2 regions of the Mesorhizobium sp. P5_C1 genome follow, and region 1 is predicted to be linked to the other one. Evidence: riboswitches for the same ligand, from Rfam matches in the RefSeq annotation. Region 1 holds a riboswitch; the other holds the start of a gene.
What was found. A riboswitch is a leader RNA that binds a small molecule or an ion and turns the genes downstream of it on or off. The one in region 1 is predicted to bind S-adenosylmethionine.
Positions count from the first base shown of each region.

Region 2: it holds a riboswitch for S-adenosylmethionine, as region 1 does, so the genes downstream of both, metX (homoserine O-acetyltransferase MetX) here and ACXJ7R_RS12235 (O-succinylhomoserine sulfhydrylase) in region 1, are expected to answer to the same signal.

Region 1 is NZ_JBFULQ010000117.1:550-10,179, reverse strand. Features, by position in the region: gene ACXJ7R_RS12245 (ABC transporter substrate-binding protein) at 41-814, opposite strand; gene ACXJ7R_RS12240 (2'-deoxycytidine 5'-triphosphate deaminase) at 914-2,008, opposite strand; SAM riboswitch at 2,164-2,241, shown strand; gene ACXJ7R_RS12235 (O-succinylhomoserine sulfhydrylase) at 2,299-3,489, shown strand; gene ACXJ7R_RS12230 (ceramide glucosyltransferase) at 3,504-4,655, opposite strand; gene apaG (Co2+/Mg2+ efflux protein ApaG) at 4,879-5,271, shown strand; gene ACXJ7R_RS12220 (Hsp33 family molecular chaperone) at 5,314-6,348, opposite strand; gene argF (ornithine carbamoyltransferase) at 6,427-7,338, opposite strand; gene ACXJ7R_RS12210 (acetylornithine transaminase) at 7,356-8,555, opposite strand; gene ACXJ7R_RS12205 (GcrA family cell cycle regulator) at 8,912-9,430, shown strand; partial or broken gene ACXJ7R_RS12200 (magnesium and cobalt transport protein CorA) at 9,542-9,630, opposite strand, start outside.
Region 2 is NZ_JBFULQ010000245.1:1,322-7,756, reverse strand. Features, by position in the region: gene ACXJ7R_RS18955 (DUF2125 domain-containing protein) at 1-641, shown strand, start outside; gene ACXJ7R_RS18950 (sugar kinase) at 649-1,575, shown strand; gene ACXJ7R_RS18945 (prephenate/arogenate dehydrogenase family protein) at 1,585-2,520, opposite strand; gene hisC (histidinol-phosphate transaminase) at 2,527-3,636, opposite strand; SAM riboswitch at 3,774-3,851, shown strand; gene metX (homoserine O-acetyltransferase MetX) at 3,962-5,131, shown strand; gene metW (methionine biosynthesis protein MetW) at 5,128-5,742, shown strand; gene ACXJ7R_RS18925 (DUF1330 domain-containing protein) at 5,765-6,091, opposite strand.

The sequences.
Region 1 (9,630 bases):
ACGACCTCCCCTACGAGTGGGGAGGTCGGCCGTTCGAAGCTCAATAAATATCGAAGTCGAAGTACTTGGCCTGGATCTTCTTGTAGGTCCCGTCGGCAACGATGGCGTCTATTGCCGCATTGAGCTTGTCGCGTAGCGCGGTGTCTTCCAGGCGAACGGCAATGCCGGCCTGGGTCTCCGTGCCCTTGACGTCACCGACCAGCTTGCAGCAGCCGTCGCTTGCCTTCTTCAACCAGTCCACCAGCACGAATTTGTCAGAGATGACGGCATCGAGACGGCCGTTCGTCAGATCGGTGATCGCCTCTTCCTGGGTCGGGTAGAGTTTCGCCTCCGCGCCAGCCTTGCCATAGACATTCTGGGCATAGTCGGCCTGCGTGGTCGAGGCCTGGGCGCCGACCGTCTTGCCGGCAAGGGCCGCCGGTTCGGTCGAGGTGAGTTCGGTATCCTTCGGCGCCACCAGCGCGAGTGGCGTCGTATAGTATTTGTTGGTGAAGGAGACCTGCTTCTTGCGTTCCTCGGTGATGCTCATCGAGGCGATGATGGCATCGAATTTCTTGGCCTGCAGGGCGGGGATGATGCCGTCCCAGTCCTGGGTGACGATCTCGCACTCGACCTTCATCTGCGCACACAGCGCATTGGCGATGTCGATATCGAAGCCGACGACCTTGCCGTCCGGGGTGATGGTGTTGAACGGCGGATAGGCACCCTCGGTGCCGATCTTCAGTTTCTCAGCAGCCTGCGCCGACAGAGAGCCGGCCGCCATCAGCAACACGGCAGCACCTGCTGCCGATATGATCCATTTTGAAATCCGCATTTTCTTGGTTCCCTTGAACGCCGCCAGCTTGGCGACCAGAAAGCCAGCCAAGCATGACGAGCCATCGCAGGCAAGTGTATTGCCCGACGGGAATTGGGTTCAGCGCGCTGGGCGGAAATGCTTGGACAGCTTCAGGCCTTGCGCCTGGTAGTTGGAGCCGAGATCGGTGCCGTAGAGTGCCTGCGGCCGCTTCAGCATATGCTCGTAGACCAGCCGGCCGACGATCTGGCCATGGTCGAGGATGAACGGCACTTCGTGGCTGCGCACTTCGAGCACTGCGCGACTGCCGGTGCCGCCGGACGCCGAATGGCCGAAACCCGGATCGAAGAAGCCGGCATAGTGGACGCGGAACTCGCCGACCAGCGGATCGAACGGCGTCATCTCGGCGGCGTAGAGCGGCGGCACATGCACCGCTTCCTGGCTGACGAGGATGTAGAATTCATCGGGATCGAGCACCAGTTCGCCGGCGCCGCTCTTGTGGATCGGCTCCCAGAAATCGACGACCTCTTGTGCCGCGCGCTTGTCGACATCGACGAGACCGGTGTGATGCTTGCCGCGATAGCCGACCAGGCCGTTCTGATCGCCGTTAAGATCGATCGACAGCGCGATGCCGCCGCCGGAAATGTTCGGCGGCTCGGTTGCGACCAGCATCTCGGCGCGATGCAGGTCATGCAGCTCGGCTTCCGAGAGCAGTGCATTGCCGGTGCGGAAACGGATCTGGGACAGACGCGAACCGGTGCGCACGACGATCGGAAAGGTGCGCGGGCTGACCTCGAGATAGAGCGGGCCGTGATAGCCGGCGGCGATCTTGTCGAACTCGTGTCCGCGATCGGTCATGACGCGGGTGAAGATGTCGAGCCGCCCGGTGGAACTCTTCGGATTGGCCGAGGCCGAAATGTCCGCCGGCAATGCCAGGCTTTCAAGCAAGGGCACGATATACACGCAGCCGGTCTCCAGCACCGCCCCCTCTGCAAGATTGATCTCGTGCAGCTGCAACCGGTCGAGCTTTTCCGAAACCTTGTGGTTGGGACCCGGCAGGAACGAGGCCCGCACCCGCCAGGCCTTGTCGCCGAGGCGCAGATCCAGGCTCGCCGGCTGGATCTGATCGGCATCGAACGCGCGCGCCGACTTCAGCGCGCCGGACCGGAACAGCGCCGAAATGTCCTGATCGGGAAGAATGCCTGTCTGCCGCAAGGCTCCACTCCTAGGCCAGGCGATTCTTGGGGCCAGGCGATTTTCTGTTCGCAGGTTCTTGCCGCAAAACCGTGGAACACTGMTGCGGAACCTGCTTGGTACAAACCTCTTAATCAAGCCGGCAATTGACGCAAGCGTGGCGCGGGTCTAAAGGGTCGTTATCCCGTGGTGATTTGGCCGGTCGGCTTGCAGCCACGTTAAACAAGTCGCTAAAGGACCGTCGGGCCGCAAGGCCGTATGGACCGGTTGCGACTTTCGCGGCCGGTTTTTTTGTGTCTGGAACAAAAGCGATGAGCACCAAGAAGCGTAACTGGAAGCCTCAAACGACACTCGTGCATAGCGGAACCCTGCGTTCCGGTTTCGGCGAAACCTCCGAGGCGATGTACCTCACCCAGGGCTATGTCTACGAAACTGCGCAGGCCGCCGAAGCCCGCTTCAAGGGCGAGGAGCCGGGGTTCATCTACTCGCGCTACGCCAACCCGACCGTCGACATGTTCGAAAAACGCATGTGCGCGCTCGAAGGCGCCGAGGACGCGCGCGCCACCGCATCCGGCATGGCCGCGGTGACGGCCTCGCTGTTGTGCAGCGCCAGGGCCGGCGATCATATCGTGGCAGCACGCGCGCTGTTCGGCTCCTGCCGCTGGGTGGTCGAGACGCTGGCGCCGAAATATGGCATCGAGGCGACGCTGGTCGACGGCACCGACATCGCCAACTGGGAAAAGGCGGTCAAGCCGAACACCAAGCTGTTCTTCCTGGAAAGCCCGACCAACCCGACGCTGGAAGTGGTCGACATCGCCGCGGTTGCCGCGCTTGCCAATTCGATCGGTGCGCGGCTGATCGTCGACAATGTCTTTGCCACACCCCTGCAGCAGAAGCCGCTGCAGCTCGGTGCGCACATCGTCGTCTACTCGGCGACCAAGCATATTGACGGCCAGGGCCGCTGTCTCGGCGGCGTCATCCTGTCGGACAAGAAGTGGATCGACGAGAACCTGCACGACTATTTCCGCCACACCGGCCCCAGCCTGTCGCCGTTCAATGCCTGGACGCTGCTGAAAGGGCTGGAGACGCTGCCGGTGCGCGTGCGCCAGCAGACGGAAAGCGCCAGCAGGATCGCGGATTTCCTGGCCGAGCGGCCCGAAATCGTCCGCGTCATCTATCCCGGCCGCGCCGACCACCCGCAGGCGGCCATCGTCAAGAAGCAGATGTCGGGCGGCTCGACGCTGATCTGCCTGGACGTCAAGGGAGGCAAGCAGGCGGCCTTCGCCTTGCAGAACGCGCTCGACATCGTACTGATCTCCAACAATCTCGGCGATGCCAAGAGCCTGATCACCCATCCGGCRACGACGACGCACAAGAATCTGAGCGACGAAGCGCGTGCCGAACTCGGCATCGGGCCGGGCACGCTCAGGCTGTCGGTCGGCCTGGAGGATACCGACGATCTTCTGGAAGACATCGAACAGGCGCTGAAGTCGGCCAAGTAAAAGGCCTTTGGCCATCAGGCGCCGGACGGCGTCTCTTCCAACTCGGCCGCCTTGGTGCCGATGGTCATCGCGTTGCCGCGCCAGTCGACGGCGCCACCCAGCCAGCCGCGCGCCCACATCGCCGGCAGGATCAGGTCGCGCATCATGATCGCCGCGACCATGCGCGACGACAGGTACCAGCCTTTGGACCAGGCCAGGGCGCATTCAGGAAGGTAGAAGGCCGCCAGCACGGCAATGGCGGTTGCCCAGAGGCTGACGCCCGCGCTTGCCGCCGCCAACAGCGCGAGTGCCAGCGGCACCACTGCCCCGGTCAGGATTTCGGGTGCGAAAAACCATGGGAAAGTGACGCGGCGCAGGCGCGCCCAACGGGCCTGACGCGACCAGATCTCGTCAAAGGTGCGCCGGCCGAGCGGTTGCTCGAAGGGCGCGGCGACGAGATTGACGCGCAGGCCAAGGCCATTGACCAGCTTGGTCGCGGCAGCGTCCTCGGCGATCTCGGCGGCGAGCGCACGGATGCCACCACTGGCGTCGAGCATCGGCTTGTTCCAGAGCATGCTCTTGCCCTGGGCAAAGCCGAGGCCAAGCGCCTCGCCGGCATATTGCCAGCGCGCTTGCAGCGTGTTGAGGAAAGCGCATTCGACCTCGGCCCAGAAGCCAGCGGGCCGCGAGCCTATCGGCGTCGAGCAGACAAGGCCGGTGTCGGGCCGCCATGCAGCCATCAGGTGCTGCACGTAGTCTCTCGGCATCAACACGTTGGAATCGGCCAGGACAACCCAATCGTGGCGCGCTGCCTCCCAACCCTTGACGCAATTGTTGAGTTTCGGATTGGCGCTGATGCGGTCGTCGCCGATCAGCAGCCGCGCCGGCACCTTGGGAGAACGGGCGATGGCGGCACGGATCAGCCTGACCACCGGATCGTCCGCATGGGCGACGCAAAAGACCAGTTCATAGCGAGGCCAGTCGAGCGAGAGGGCGCGCTCCAGCGTCTCCTGCGTGAACGGCTCGACGCCACGCGATGGCACGATAATCGACACCGGCAGCGGCTTGCCGGCCGGCGGCGCGATGGTGCGGTGGCGCTTCAGACGCGAAGCGGCGAGCAGGATGCTGGCGAGGTTTGAAAGGATGAGAGCGATCGAAAGCGAGGCGGCTATGAGGGTGAGTTCCATCGAGACCTGGCCACTCCAGAAAAGACGGCCCGCGTGATGGCCGTTTTCAACAGTTCGACAGAGCGCCGAGTCGCCCGCTTCGTGCACACCACCATTGTCATGTGTCACTTAAATGACATTCTTTGTCGGCACCTGCCTTTCAGGCCGGGCGCGACAAGACGCGCACGTTGACCTGCTCGCCCGGAGCGAGGACAGTTCGACTTGGATTGTTTTGGAGCCGCTTATGTACCGCGCCGTGACGCGCAACATCGAAGTGCAGGTCAGGCCGTTCTATCTGGAGGACCGTTCGGACCCGTCGGAGAACCGCTATGTCTGGGGCTATCAGATAACGATCGACAACCAGTCGGATGAGTTCGTGCAGCTGTTGTCGCGCTATTGGCACATCACCGACGGCACCGGACGGGTCGAGGAGGTGCGCGGTGCCGGCGTCGTCGGCGACCAGCCCGAACTCAATCCCGGCGACAGCTATCAATACACGTCCGGTTGCCCGCTTTCGACACCGTCCGGCATCATGGTCGGGCACTACACGATGCGCAACAAGCGGGGCGAGACGTTCGACATCGCCATCCCCGCCTTCTCGCTGGATCTGCCGGGGACGCGAAGGACGGTGAATTAGCTTCGCCTCACCGGCCGCCAAGCAGCCGGTGAGGCTCGTTCTCTACTGGGCCGCCGCAAATTCCGCCGGATCGAAGTCATATTGCTTCGAGCAGAATTCGCAGGCGACGTGGATGCCGCCGTCTTCGGTGCTGTCCTTGATCTCCTGCGCCGAGAAGCCCTCGAGGATGCCACGGATCTTGTCCCTCGAGCATGAGCACTGGTCGGCGACCGGTACGCCGCCGAAGACGCGCACGCCATGCTCGTGGAACAGCCTGTACAGCAGCCGCTCGGCGCCGATCGTCGGGTCGATCAGTTCGGTCGGCTCGATGGTGCCGAGCAATGCCAGCAGCTCCTGCCAGGAATTGTCGGCCGGATCGTGGATCTCCTCGCGCGGATCGCCATCGCCGCCCGGCAGGTCCGGAACGCGCATGCGCTCGGGCGACTGCGGCAGGAACTGCGCCAGGATGCCACCGGCACGCCACTGCTCGCGAGCGCCGCCGACGCCAGGCGTCAGCAGCTTGGCCACCGAAAGCCTGATATCGGTCGGAATCTGCTCCGACTGGCGGAAATAGGTGCGGGCCGCGTCTTCCAGCGTTTCGCCATCGAGCTGGACGATACCCTGATAGCGCTGCGTGTGAGCACCCTGGTCGATGGTCAGCGCCAGCACGCCGCTGCCGAGCAGCGTCTGCTGAGACGTTTCGCCGGCCGCGACCAGCGCCTCCAGCCGGTCTGCATCGAAGCGGGCATAGGCGCGCAGTGCCGAGGGCGTGGAAAAATCCGCCACCAGCATGTCGACCGGCCCGTCGGTGCGGGTCTGCAGGATGAACTTGCCCTCGAACTTCAGCGAGGTGCCGAGCAGCACCGTCAGCACGCAGGCTTCCGCCAGCAGGCGGGCGACCGGTTCGGGATAGTCGTGACGGCTGAGGATGGCGTCGAGCATCGGCCCGAGCTGGACGGTACGGCCGCGCACATCGAGCGGGCCGACCTCGAAGGGCACGACGTGATCGTCGCCGGCGTAGCCGAATTCGCCGAGTTTGGGGTGATGTTCAGTCACTTGATAGGTTTCCAACATGACAATGCTCCAGGGCGCGGCCATGCCGCCCTGGAGGGCGCATGCTTCGAAACGCGCTTGATTTGCGTGATGCGGCGCAAATAGGCATCACACCCCCAGAGATCAAGCGCCGAGACACCAGGCGAGCACGGCCTTCTGGGCATGGAGGCGGTTCTCGGCCTCGTCGAAGACCACCGAATGCGGCCCGTCAATGACCTCGTCGGTCACTTCCTCGCCGCGGTGCGCCGGCAGGCAGTGCATGAACAGCGCCTCCGGCTTGGCCTTCGCCATCAGCTTGGCATTGACCTGGTAGGGCGAGAACACGTTGTGGCCGCGGGCGCGATGCTCCTGGCCCATCGACACCCAGCAATCGGTGACGACGCAGTCGGCCTGGTCGACGGCTTCCTCGGGCGAGCGGGTGAAGTGCAGCTTGCCACCATGCGCCTGCGACCAGTCGATATGCTTCTGTTCCGGCTCGCTGCCTTCGGGCACGGCGACGTTGAGGTTGAAGCGGAACCGCGCCGAGGCCTCGAGCAGCGAATGCAGCACATTGTTGCCGTCGCCGGTCCAGGCGATGGTCTTGCCGGCAACCGGACCGCGATGCTCCTCGAAGGTCATGATATCGGCCATCAGCTGGCAGGGATGGGTGTCGTCGGTCAGTCCATTGATGACCGGAACGGTGGCATTCTCGGTCAGTTCGAGCAGCCGCTCATGCGAGGTGGTGCGGATCATGATCGCGTCGACGTAGCGCGACAGCACCTTGGCGGTGTCGGCAATGGTCTCGGAGCGGCCGAGCTGCATCTCGGTGCCGGTCAGCATGATGGTTTCGCCGCCGAGCTGGCGCATGCCGACGTCGAAGGACACGCGGGTGCGCGTCGAGGGCTTGTCGAAGATCATCGCCAGCACCTTGCCTTCGAGCGGCCTGGTGCGCTCGCCAGCCTTGAGGCGAGCCTTTCGCACCACCGCATCATCAAGCATGAAGCGCAGATCGCCTTCGGAAACGGCGGAAAGATCGGTGAAATGGCGAACTGACATCAGCAATGGTTCCAGGATTACTTCGCGGCGGCGGCGGCGATCGCCTCCGCCAGGCCCTTGGCGCCGGCGCGGATGCGGCTGAGCGCGTCGTGGATCTCGGCATCGGTGACGGTGAGCGGCGGCAACAGGCGAATGACGTTGTCGCCGGCCGGAACCGCCAGCAGGTGCTGGTCGCGCAATGCCATGTTCACCTTGGTGTTGGGCATGGCGCACTTGAGACCGAGCATCAGCCCGGTGCCCCTGATGTCCTCGATGACCTCGGGAAACTCGTCGGCGACCGCCGCCAGCCCCTGCTTCATCAGCAGCGCCTTGCGCTGGACATCTTCGAGGAAGCCGTCTTCCAGCACCACGTCGAGCACCGCGTTGCCAACCGCCATGGCCAGCGGGTTGCCGCCGAAAGTGGTGCCATGGACGCCGGACGTCATGCCAATGGCCGCTTCATCGGTGGCAAGGCAGGCGCCCATCGGGAAGCCGCCGCCAATGCCCTTGGCGATCGCCATGATGTCGGGGGTGACGCCGGACCATTCATGCGCGAACAGCTTGCCGGTTCGGCCGATGCCGCACTGGACCTCGTCGTAGATCAGCAGCAGGCCGTGCTGTTCGCACAACTGCCTGAGCCGCCTCAGCGATTGCGTCGGCACCGGGCGGATGCCGCCCTCGCCCTGTACCGGTTCGATCAGGATCGCCGCGGTCTCTGGCGTGATCGCTTTTTCGGCCGCGTCGATGTCATCGAAGCCGACCTGGTCGAAGCCCTCGACCTTGGGGCCAAACCCTTCAAGGTACTTGTACTGACCGCCGGCCGCGATGGTCGCCAGCGTGCGGCCATGGAAGGCCCCCTCGAAGGTGATGACGCGGAAGCGTTCGGGATGTCCCTTGACGAAATGGTAGCGCCGCGCCGTCTTGATCGCGCATTCCAGCGCTTCGGCGCCGGAATTGGTGAAGAACACCTTGTCGGCGAAGGTGGCGTCCACCAGCCGCTCGCCGAGCCGGGTTTGCCCCGGAATCTCGTAGAGATTGGAGACATGCCAAAGCTTCGCGGCTTGCTCGGTCAGTGCTGAGACCAGGTGCGGATGGCTGTGACCCAGCGAATTGACGGCGATGCCGCCGGCGAAATCGAGATATCGCTCGCCCTTGTCGGTAACCAGCCAGGTGCCTTCCCCATGGTCGAAGGCCAGGGGTGCGCGAGCAAAGGTCTCGTAAAGCGCCGAACCGCTCATTATATGCGTCTCCGGTACCGGAAAATCAAAAAAGCCGCCAAAGCGGCGGCCTGTGCGGCTTATCGTGTTTTTCGGCCATGAAGTCAACGAAAACGTCGCGTAGTGCCCCGCGGCAAGCCCTCCGACGCAACGCCGGCTCACGAGCGACCGGGCAAGTTGGGGAAAACCTAAAAAACCGATTCGTGTTGCACTTGGGACTCTTGTCACCGAGTCAGCGCATAGAGTAGTTGTAGTCAAGAAATAACTAGATTTCGTGCGGCGGACCTAATCACCAGATATATGTGGTGTCTGCCCCGGCAAATGTTGCCGGGCCGGGAGTGGATTCCGATTGCCGCACGCTTAGCAGGAGCGGTCTCATGAACTGGACTGACGAGCGGGTAGAACTTCTCAGAAAACTGTGGTCCGAGGGTCTGAGCGCAAGCCAGATTGCTGCGCAGCTTGGTGGGGTCAGCCGCAATGCGGTCATTGGAAAGGTGCACCGGCTGAAACTGTCGGGCCGCGGGCGGTCGACCGCCACGCCGGCACGCCAGAAGAAGGCGGCGCAGGGATCGACGGTTCAGAAATCGGTGTCGCGCGCCGCAAGCACGGTCCGTCATGTCACGACATCGATCGGCGCAACGGCATTGCAGACGCAGTTCGACGCCGAACCTGTGGCACGCCACTATATCCGCCCGGTCGAGAATGTCGTGGTGCCGATCTCACGGCATCTGCAGCTCGTCGAGCTGACCGAGCGGACCTGCAAATGGCCGAACGGCGATCCGCTTTCGGAGGACTTCAATTTCTGCGGCAACGAAGCCGCCGAAACCGGCCCCTACTGCAAGTACCACGCCCGCGTGGCGTTCCAGCCGGCATCGGAGCGGCGGCGGAGTCGATAACAGAGAAGGGAATAGGGGAGTAAGGCAATACGGCAGTAGGCGTGCGGAAAGTCGCGCTTGCGAAATGTCATCCTACTGCCCTACTGCCCTACTGCCCTACTGCCCTCTTCTTCACAGCCAGCCATTCTTGCGAAAGCGCCAGTAGAGAAACGAGCAGATCAGCGCGATCGTGGCCAGCACCACCGGGTAGCCATATTCCA
Region 2 (6,435 bases), on a different contig from region 1:
CAGGCATGATGCCGCTGTGGATCGACTGGGACAATTTGCAAGCCAACGTCAAACTGTCATGGCCGCTGCCACGGCGGATTTCGCTGCAGGCCGAGGGCCTGTCCGGCCAGACCGATCCCGCTGATGACACCGATCCGGTCGAACTGTTCAGTGCCGGCAAGGCGGACAGCCAATTGCAGCCGAAAGGTGGGGATATCAACTATCTCGGTAATTTCAGCGATCTCGAGATCGATGCCGAGGCGATCGGCGGACGGGTGCTGCCGGCGCTCGATGCCAGCGGCGACGTGACGCTGAAGAATGGCGTCGCGCTGATCGGCAGGCAAGTGAAGAGCCTGCGCGGCCAGGCGATCGAGATCCACAACCTCGACCTGTCGTCAGGCACGGCGCGCGTCACCGTTTCCGGACCGCTGTCGGTCGATGCCGATGGTCTCATCGACGCCGACCTGACGATCACGCTGAAGGATCCGAAGGCCGTGGCGGCGATCCTCGGCGGTGCCATCCCCGAGCAAAAAACGCAGATCGAGCAGGGCTTTGCTGGCCTGGCGCTGCTCGGCAACCAGCCGTCGATGCCGCTCAAGGTGGTCAAGGGCAAGGCCTCGCTCGGCTTCATTCCGCTGGGCAAGATCAAGCCGGTGGAATAGCGCATCGATGGCAAAACCCGTGAGACTGCTGAGTGTCGGCGCGCTGACGCTGGATACGATCTTGCGTGTCGAGACGCTGCCCGGCCACCAAGGCAAGTTCATCGCCTCCGACGGCGTCCAGATCGCTTCGGGCATGGCGACGAGCGCGGCCTGCGCTGCACATCGCCTGGGCGCCGATGTTTCGTTGTGGGCGAGCACGGGCGACGATTCAGTCGGCGATCAGCTGATCGCCGGGATCCAAGCAGAAGGCGTCGATTGCAGCTTCGTGCGCCGCGTCAGTGGCGCCCGCTCGGCGCTGGCCTCGATCCTGGTCGACGCGCATGGCGAGCGCATCATCGTGCCGTTCTACGACAGCCAGGCCCAGGCCGATCCCGAGGCTCTGCCGCTCGCAGACCTCTCGGCATTCGATGCCGTGCTGGCCGATGTCCGCTGGCCCGGTGCCGCAGCGCTTGCCCTGGAGGCGGCGCACGCCATCGGCCGGCCGGCGATCCTTGATGCCGATACCGCGTCGAGGGACGTGCTGGAACTGCTGCTGCCCCTGGCATCCCATATCGTGGCTTCCGAGCCGGCGGCGCGCGTACTGTGCGGCGCGGAACTGGATTCGCGCCAGGCCTGTGAGGCACTCGCCCGGCGCGGCGATGCGTTTGTCGCGGTTACCGGCGGCGCGGCTGGCACCTGGTGGTTCGATCGCGCGACGGGATCATCGCGACATGTCGCGGCGCCGAAAATCAATGCGGTCGACACGCTGGCCGCCGGCGATGTCTTTCACGGCGCCTTCGCCGTCGGACTGGCGGAAGCCATGCCGGTCGAGCAGGCCTTACGCTTTGCCAGTGCGGCCGCCGCGCTCAAATGCCTGCGCTTCGGCGGCCGGCTAGGCGCGCCGGACCGGGCCGAGACGCTGGCGATGATGAAAAGCCACTGGCCAGCAGGCTGAAGAAGCGACCTACGCCTTCGCCGGGTGCTCGACCGCCTGACGGCCGAAATCGGGGACGTCGATGTCCTGGCCGGCCTCGATGATCGAGCGGCGCACCGCACGGGTGCGGGTGAACAGATCGAACAGCTTTTCGCCGTCGCCCCAGCGGATCGCCCGCTGCAGCGACGCCAGATCTTCCGAGAACCGTGCCAGCATTTCGAGGATGGCGTCCTTGTTGTGCAGGCAGACGTCGCGCCACATGGTCGGATCCGAGGCGGCGAGACGGGTGAAATCGCGAAAACCTGAAGCCGAATATTTGATCACTTCGGATTTGGTCACCGACTGCAGATCGTCGGCGGTGCCGACGATGTTGTAGGCGATGATATGCGGCAGGTGCGAGACGATGGCCAGCGTCATGTCGTGATGCTGCGGGTCCATCGTGTCGATGTTGGCGCCGCAACGGCGCCAGAATTCCGACAGCCTCTCCAGTGCATCCGGGTCGGTGTCGGGCAGCGGGGTGAAGATGCACCAGCGATTGTCGAACAGGTCGGCGAAACCGGCATCTGGGCCGGATTTTTCCGTGCCCGCCAGTGGGTGGCCGGGAATGAAATGCACGCCATCGGGCACATAGGGCTGCATCTGCGCAATCACCGATGCCTTGGTCGAGCCGACATCGGTGAGGATCGCACCCTGCTTCAGCGCCGGCGCGATTTCCTCGGCCACAGCGCCGGACGAGCCGACCGGCACCGAGACGATGACCAGATCAGCATCGCGGACCGCTTCCTTCGCATCGCTGGAGTAGGAGGAGCCGAGCCCAAGCTCTTGCGCCCGCGCCAATGTCGCGGCACTGCGGGTCGAGATGGCGACGTGACGGGCGAGGCCCTCGCGACGGATGACGCGGGCCAGTGACGAGCCGATCAGGCCGATGCCGACCAGCGCGATCTTTTCAAACATCGGTGATGTCATGGTGTTCTAGCTTTTCAGGAATGTCGTGAGAGCGGCGACCACGCCGCGATTGGCCTCTTCGGTGCCGACGGTCATGCGCAGCGCGTTGGGAAAGCCGTAGCCGGAAACGCGCCGCAGAATATAGCCGCGCGCCGTCAGATAATCGTCCGCCGCGGCGGCCGAATGGTTCTGGTCGTCGGGAAAATGGATCAGGATGAAATTGCCGACGCTTGGCGTCACCCGCAGCCCAAGCTTGCCGAACTCCTCGCTCAACCATGTAAGCCACGTTTCGTTGTGCATCACGCTGCGTTGGACGTGGTCGCGGTCACGGATCGCGGCGATGCCGGCCTCGATCGCCGTCGCATTGACGTTGAAGGGGCCACGCACACGGTTGATGGCATCGACGATGTGCATCGGTGCGTACATCCAGCCGATCCGAGCCCCGCCGAGGCCGATCTTGGAGAAGGTGCGGGTCATCACCACGTTCTCGGCCCCGCCGACCAGTTCGATGCCGGCTTCATAGTCGTTGCGGCGAACATATTCGGCGTAAGCCGCGTCGAGCACCAGAAGCACATTTCCGGGCAAGCCGGCATGCAGGCGGCGCACTTCCTGGAACGGCACATAGGTGCCGGTCGGGTTGTTGGGATTGGCAAGGAATACGATTTTCGTGCGCGGCGTGACGGCGGCCAGCATCGCATCGATGTCGGCACGCTCATCGGTCTCCTTGACCGCGACCGGAGTTGCGCCGGCCGACTGGATGTAGATTTTGTAGACCATGAAGGCGTGTTCGGTGAAAATCGCCTCGTCGCCGGGAGCGAGATAGGTTTGCGCCAGAAGGCCGAGAATTTCGTCGGAGCCGTTGGAACAGATGATGTTCTGCGCGTTGAGACCATGCACCTCGGCGATCGCCTCACGCAGCCGCCTGGCGGTGCCATCGGGATAGACGTCGAGCTTCGCAGCAATCTCCCGCGCGGCCTCGATCGCCTTCGGCGACGGACCCAGCGGATTCTCGTTCGACGACAGCTTGTAGACCTTGGCGACGCCGGCGGGCGCGGTGCTCTTGCCCGGCACATAGGCGTCGATGTCCATGATGCCCGCGCGCGGGGTTGGACGTGCCTTGTCCGGTGTCTGGCTCATGTCGCAAAATCCGTCGAGAACGCTTCCGTCTGGAAGCCGCAGCGGAAATACAAGCCACGGCCCGCAATGTCGAGAGGTGGCAACCTCCGGACCGCGGCTGGCCGTTGACGCGGGCGCGCCACAGTCCTAGAAGAGGTACGAAATTCCGTGGTGATTTGGCCGGTCGGCTTGCAGCCACGTTAAACAACTTGCTAAAGGGCCGTTTGCATCCTGTAACCGGCTTTGCGACTGCAATGCCGGTTTTTTGTTGTCCGCGCCGGCCGGACACCGCATCGGCCTCGAATTTCGAAAGCACCGTGCGGATTCAAAGTGTGAGATGGATGCAATGGCCGCTCTGCGCGCTGGAAAAACCAACAACGAGGCTGACCAGCCGTCGAGCCCGGTGCTGCGCTTTGGGCCCGACAAGCCGCTAAAGCTCGATGCCGGCACCCTGCTGTCGCCGTTCCAGATCGCCTACCAGACCTACGGCACGCTGAACGACGCCCGTTCCAACGCCATCCTCGTCTGCCATGCGCTGACGGGCGACCAGCATGTCGGCAGCACMAATCCGGTGACCGGCAAGCCGGGCTGGTGGGAAGTGCTGATCGGCCCCGGCAAGATCATCGATACCAACCGTTTCTTCGTCATCTGCTCCAACGTCATCGGCGGTTGTCTGGGCTCCACCGGCCCGGCCTCGACCAATCCCGCCACCGGCAAGCCCTATGGGCTCGACCTGCCGATCATCACCATTCGAGACATGGTGCGCGCCCAGCAGATGCTGATCGACCATTTCGGCATCGAAAAACTGTTTTGCGTCCTCGGTGGCTCGATGGGCGGCATGCAGGTACTGGAATGGGCGTCGAGCTATCCGGAGCGCGTCTTCTCGGCGCTGCCGATCGCCACCGGCGCGCGCCATTCCTCGCAGAACATCGCCTTCCATGAGGTCGGCCGGCAGGCCGTGATGGCGGATCCGGACTGGCATGGCGGCAAATATTTCGAGCACGGCAAGCGCCCGGAAAAGGGCTTGGCGGTGGCGCGCATGGCCGCCCATATCACCTATCTGTCGGAAGCTGCCCTGCATCGGAAGTTCGGCCGCAATCTGCAGGATCGCGAGGCGCTCACCTTCGGCTTCGACGCCGACTTCCAGATCGAGAGCTATCTGCGCCACCAGGGCATGACCTTCGTCGATCGCTTCGATGCCAATTCCTATCTCTACATGACGCGGTCGATGGATTATTTCGACCTCGCCGCCGACCATGGCGGCCGGCTGGCGGATGCGTTCGCCGGCACGAAAACCCGCTTCTGCCTGGTGTCCTTCACCTCGGATTGGCTGTTCCCGACCGAAGAGAGCCGCTCGATCGTTCATGCGCTCAACGCCGCCGGCGCGTCGGTATCCTTTGTCGAGATCGAGACCGATCGCGGCCACGACGCCTTCCTGCTCGACGAGCCGGAACTGTTTGCCGCCATCAATGGCTTCATCGGCTCCGCGGCACGGGCGCGAGGACTCGCATCATGAACGTCACCCGCAACCAGCGCGTCGACCTCGAAGTCGTCGCTAACCTCATTCCGCCACAGTCGCGCGTGCTCGACGTCGGTTCAGGCGATGGCTCGCTGCTCGAATTGCTGCAGGACACCAAGCAGGTCGACGGCCGCGGCCTTGAACTCTCGCAGCGTGGCGTCAACGAATGCGTGGCGCGCGGCTTGAGCGTCATCCAGGGCGATGCCGACAAGGATCTCGAGTTCTATCCCGACAAGGGCTTTGACTTCGTCGTCCTGTCGCAGACCCTGCAGGCCACCCGCAACCCGAAGCTGGTTCTCAAGGAACTGCTCAGGATCGGCAATCGCGCCATCGTGTCCTTCCCCAATTTCGGCCATTGGCGGGTCCGCATGTCGCTGTTCCTCAATGGCCGCATGCCGGTGACCACGGACCTGCCCTATTCCTGGTACGACACGCCCAACATCCATTTCTGCACCATCCGCGACTTCGTCAATCTGTGCGACGAGCTTGGCGCTACCGTGGAAAAAGCAACCGCGCTCGACGCCAATGGCCAGAAGATCGGCCTGTCGATGCCATGGTGGTTCTGGAACTTCTTCGGCCAGCAGGCGGTGTTCTTGCTGAAACGGTAATCCCGCCGCACCATTGTCGACTTCACGCCTGGTCAAGGACATCCGTGGCCTTATGCGGATGCTCAACGCCATCAACGAAGATCACGTCGGCTTCCGAGTTGTCGGTCCGCAACGTCAGTATCGCCTGATAGGCGGCCGAGTTGTACCATCCGCGCACGTGTTGCCTGTCGGGAAATTCGATGATGATCAGGTGGCCCTGCCAATCGTTTTCGATGACCTCGACCTCGCCGCCATGGACCAGAAAACGACCGCCGAAAGGGGCCAGCGTGGCATCGATCTTCTGCAGATATTCGACGATCTGCGGACCCATCCGGGCTTGGCGCATATGGGCAACGGCGTAAGCAGTCATGACAGTACTCCCTCTGGAACCGAAGCCGAGCAGCCGGCCTCGCGACGGCAATCTGCCCAAACACCTGCCGCGATGCGATTACGTCTGACGTAGTGGAATGCATCCAGATTATAGACGCGTCATTCATCGCAAGGGCGATTCGCAAGCATAGGGCGCGGCAATGGTGTTGCAGTTGAAGCGCTAGATAGTGGAATTCGTCGTTTCACGCGCATTGAGCAGCATCCCGGTGGGGTGACAGGTACGTCTGTTTTTTGTAGCGTCGTGGCCAATACGGGGGATATGGAAGGCCGATCCATTTGACCGTCCTGAAGATCGAAAGACCTGGCAGGAAGCGTATTTTTTAC